One region of the Neorhizobium sp. BETTINA12A genome, then DNA from elsewhere that is predicted to be linked to it. Evidence: riboswitches for the same ligand, from Rfam matches in the RefSeq annotation. Region 1 holds a riboswitch; the other holds the start of a gene.
The links. A riboswitch is a leader RNA that binds a small molecule or an ion and turns the genes downstream of it on or off. The one in region 1 is predicted to bind cobalamin.
Positions count from the first base shown of each region.

Region 2: it holds a riboswitch for cobalamin, as region 1 does, so the genes downstream of both, MOV61_RS27710 (CbtB-domain containing protein) here and MOV61_RS04270 ((2Fe-2S) ferredoxin domain-containing protein) in region 1, are expected to answer to the same signal.

Region 1 covers NZ_JALBGW010000008.1:50,972-53,166, forward strand. The annotation lists gene aztD (zinc metallochaperone AztD) at 1-862, shown strand, start outside; cobalamin riboswitch at 912-1,106, shown strand; gene MOV61_RS04270 ((2Fe-2S) ferredoxin domain-containing protein) at 1,205-2,014, shown strand; gene MOV61_RS04275 (ABC transporter substrate-binding protein) at 2,011-2,195, shown strand, end outside.
Region 2 covers NZ_JALBGW010000227.1:2,855-5,049, reverse strand. The annotation lists gene MOV61_RS27715 (CbtA family protein) at 1-665, opposite strand, end outside; gene MOV61_RS27710 (CbtB-domain containing protein) at 679-855, opposite strand; cobalamin riboswitch at 892-1,121, opposite strand; cobalamin riboswitch at 1,181-1,420, shown strand; gene MOV61_RS27705 (DUF1636 domain-containing protein) at 1,528-1,938, shown strand; gene cobW (cobalamin biosynthesis protein CobW) at 1,935-2,195, shown strand, end outside.

The sequences.
Region 1 (2,195 bases):
CCACGTCGTTCCGCATGACGACCATGCGATCCTCTTCTACGATCGAGGCGGCAAGGCGGATATCATCGACGAAGCGGCTCTTCTCGAAGGCAGGGCTGACGTGAAGACAATCGACACGACGAAGCCGCATCACGGCGTAGCGGTAACGATGGGTCGTTTCGTGCTGGTGTCGGTTCCAAACACCGAAGTCGAAACCAAGCCCGACGAATTGCCGCCTCGGGTCGGACTTCGCGTCGTTGACGAGACGGGCAGGCAGCTCGGCGACGTCGCGAAATGCACCGATCTTCACGGCGAGGCCACTTCGTCCCTGCTGGTTGCTTTCGGTTGCAAGGAAGGCGTTCTTGTCGCCCGTCCTGGCGGACTTGATGGACCGAAACTGGAAATGCTCGCTTACCCATCTGACATGCCGAAAGGTTCGACTGGTACCTTGCTTGGCGGTAAGGCAATGCAGTTCTTCCTCGGCAACTACGGCGAGGACAAAATCGTCCTGATCGATCCGGACAGCGAGAAGCACTTCCGGCTGATCGCCCTGCCCACCCGCCGCGTCGACTTCCTGCTGGACCCAGCAACGCCGCGCAGTGCCTACATCCTGACGGAGGACGGTGATCTTCATGTGCTGGACGTGATCAAGGGCGAGATCGTTCGCAAGGGAAAGGTCACCGAGCCCTACAGCAAGGACGGCCATTGGCGTGATCCGCGTCCGCGCCTTGCCGTTGCGGACGGTCATATCGTCATTACCGATCCGCGGCACTCGCTAGTTCGCGTCGTCGATGCGGAAAGCCTGAAGGAGGTCCGTACGATTCCCGTCGAAGGAAAACCCTTTACGATCGTTGCCGTCGGCGGCTCCGGGGCATCGCATTGATGCGATGCTGCGGCATGAAGCGGCGCCGTTGACAGTCGGCAGAGGGAGTGTAGGTTGGCGGCGTCAAGGTTCTTCCATCCCGCGATGGAAGCTAAGAGGGAATCCGGTAAAAACCGGAGCTGTCCCGCAACTGTGAGCGGTGAGCCGTTCGTCCAACATGTCACTGGCAGCCAATGCCGGGAAGACGGGCGATCAAGGCTTTGACCCGCGAGCCAGGAGACCTGCCTGACAATAGAAATTCCGTGGTCGGGGTGTGCCACAGGAATGACGGTTCCGTCGGGCTATCCCTGCCTGCCGCAACCCTCATTTTTGCTGCCTCCTCCTTTGAGTGAGACGAAGGCAGTGAAAACACAGGGATTATCTTCCCAGAACGTATCCGGGCGCGCCGTCCTGCTGATTGCGAAATCCGCCTTTGCGGCATCGCCGCATCTGGAAATGCAACGGCTCGCGAAACTTGCAGCCGGCGTGACCGGAGCCGGAACGGTTCGGGTCGCCTTTACCGAACAGGGTACCCCCTCCCTGCGCGACGCGCTGTCCGATCTGCTCGACGAGGATGTCGAAACCGTCGTTATCGTGCCGCTCGTCCTGCCCATGGAGCCGAGCGTCCTTATCTGGCTGACGAAATCGCTGAAGCGCTGGAAAGCGGCCGATAGCCGGCGCTGGCCGGCCCTTTCGATCACCCGGGATATCGCCTCGAGCACGCTGATGGCGCGGCTGATCGGCGAACTGCTCGAAACCGCCGAAGCACTGGACGTGCCGCAGACCAACACGCCGCCCGTTGCCGAGGGATCGCTCGTGCCGGCCCAGAAACGCCGCGTGCTCGTCTGCCAGGGCGGTCCCTGCAACGCGGCCGGAGCCGATGTGATCTGGGGACATCTGCGCAACCAGCAGGAGCGGCAGAAACTGCGCACTGCCGGCGACGGCACGATGACCGCAAAATCCACCTGTCTCGGTCCCTGCAATCTGGCGCCCGTGCTGCAGGTATTTCCGGAAGGAACCTATTACGGCGGCGTCAACGAAGATGCGATCGACCGGATCATCGGCGAGCACCTGCTCGGCGGTGGGATCGTCGAGGACTTCGCCTATCACCCAACGGGCCGCAAGCAGCGGCTTCGCGCCCCATCCGAACAGAACAAGAGGAAAGAGAATTGACGTCGCACACTCTATCGCGCCTGGCCGCCGCCTGGCTCAGTGCCGCCATCTTTGTCACCGCAGGCACTGTCTTCGCTGCCGAGCCGGTTCGCGTCGGCGCCACCTACATCACCAGTGGCACGGATCCGGCCAAGGGCTCGAACGGCTGGGCGCTGGTCAGCCATGGCGTCGGCGAGAACCT
Region 2 (2,195 bases), on a different contig from region 1:
CAGAACACCAGGTTGGTGGCATAGACGGCGTTGACGAAGCGGGCATAGAGATCCATCGGGACGGCCGTTTCATGGCTGGGCGGCAGCGGCGCGCCGACCAGATGCGGGGCGATCAGCAGCACGACCGCAAGCGCTGCAAATACGGCCGAGCGTGTGTAGGCGAGCAGGCCGAGACCGATTGCCGTGCAGACAGCCGTCGAGACCCACCAGATCTGGCGCGGACCGAGTTCCGCGGCCGGCATGCCGGGCAGTTCCGGCGGCAGGCCAAGGCCGGGCGCGAGAATGACGGTGAGAAAGCCGGCAATGCCGAACATCAGGCCACCGCGCCAGCCCTTGAAGCCGCCGAACGCTTCCGAGGCGGCGATGAGGACAAGGGCAAAACCGATAGCCGACAGCATGTCCGCGGCGAGTGTATAGATGAAACGCTCGAAGCCATCGGCGGGAGCCCAGGCTTCCTCGCCGTGGTGATGCTCGGCGGCGGATGACGCAGCACCTGCGGCAGGTGCTGCGTCATGGCTGTGGCCTGCCTCGGGCGCGGCATTTTCGAACACTTCCGCCCGCAGGATCAGCGGCACGGTGGAGAAACTCTGCATCACGGTCAGCAGTAGTCCGGACAAAAGCCCGGCGATCACCGCCGTGAAGACGATGTTGCGAAACAACGACATTGGGGAGAACTCCTCAGTGGCAGGGGAAGGCGAGCGAGTGGCGCGTGTCATGCGCGGCATTGTGGACGACTTCCAGATGCGAGAAGCCGACAAAGCCGACGATGAACAGGCCGAGCAGGGCCGTCATGCTGAGGGGAATGATCTTCGAAGCGGAAATGGTGACTGCAGCTGCAGCAGAATTCGTAACCATGGTCTCGTCCTTTCGCCCTCCACCCGAGGGCCGTTCACGTTCTTTGCCGCCTCTGGCAGGTCTCCTGGCTCGCGGATCGGACGCCTTCTCCCGCCTTCCCAGAAGTCCGTTGGCCGGATTTCCCAGTGGCATGACGGCCGGACGGCCGTTTTGGTCGAAGACTTTCCGCTTACAGTTGCGGGGGCAGCCGCGGGTTGGACGGCAGAATTCCGTCGCACCGCATTCCCTCTAAAACCCTTTCGGGCACCATAGGCTCGATCACTATAGACGAATTCGCCGTCACGGCAATCGCCTTTGCGACGCATTGACATGGGCCTGCGACCGGGCTTACTTGAAGAGAGATGGTCCCTTTCCGGCAACGGGGAGGGCTAAGAGAGAATGCGGTGCGATCCCTTTTCAGGATCAATGCCGCGGCTGCCCCCGCAACTGTAGGCGGCGAGCCATTGCCTAAAACGGCCATTTGGCCGTCAAGCCACTGGGAAATCCGGCCAACGGTATCCTGGGAAGGCAGGCAAATGGCGACGACCCGCGAGCCAGGAGACCTGCCGTCCGATTAATTTTGCTTCACCGGGCGGGGTGCTCCGGAGGAAGTTTCTCGATCACCGCAGAGGGATTTCGACCTTCTGCTCCGCGCCCCGATTTTTTCGACCCCGGCGGGAACGCGGCTGACCGATGAGTGACCACCGACCAGATGATCCGGCAACCGCCGGCCCGGCAGATGTGACGATTTTCGTCTGCACCAATTGCCGTGACGCGTCCGACGGCGAAATCCGGCCCGGCATCGCGCTGATCGCGGCGCTGCGCGAGGCAGCAAGCGGCAAGCCGCTCGCGGTCAAGCCGGTCACCTGCCTTGCCAATTGCGAAAAAAGCCCGAGCGCCGCCTTCAACCACAAGAGCGGCTGGTCCTATGTCTTCGGCCACCTGTCGCTCGACAATGTCGAGGACATCGTCACCGGCGCGATGATGCTGGCCGAGGACGAGCGCGGCTTCCTTCCCCTTCGCGGCCGCCCGACCTGCCTGCGCGGCAAGGGCATGACGGCCCGTATTCCACCCTTTCATCACCATGAGGACATGCCATCATGAGCGTTTCGTTCGACCGCGTTCCCTGCACCGTCGTTACCGGGTTTCTGGGAGCCGGCAAGACCACGCTGATCCGCAACCTGATCGAAAACCTGAAGGGTAAGCGGCTGGCGATCATCGTCAACGAATTCGGCGATGTCGGCATCGACGGAGACGTCCTGAAGGGCTGCGGCATCGAAAGCTGCCCGGAAGACAACATCATCGAGCTTGCCAACGGCTGCATCTGCTGCACCGTGGCGGACGATTTCGTGCCGGCGATC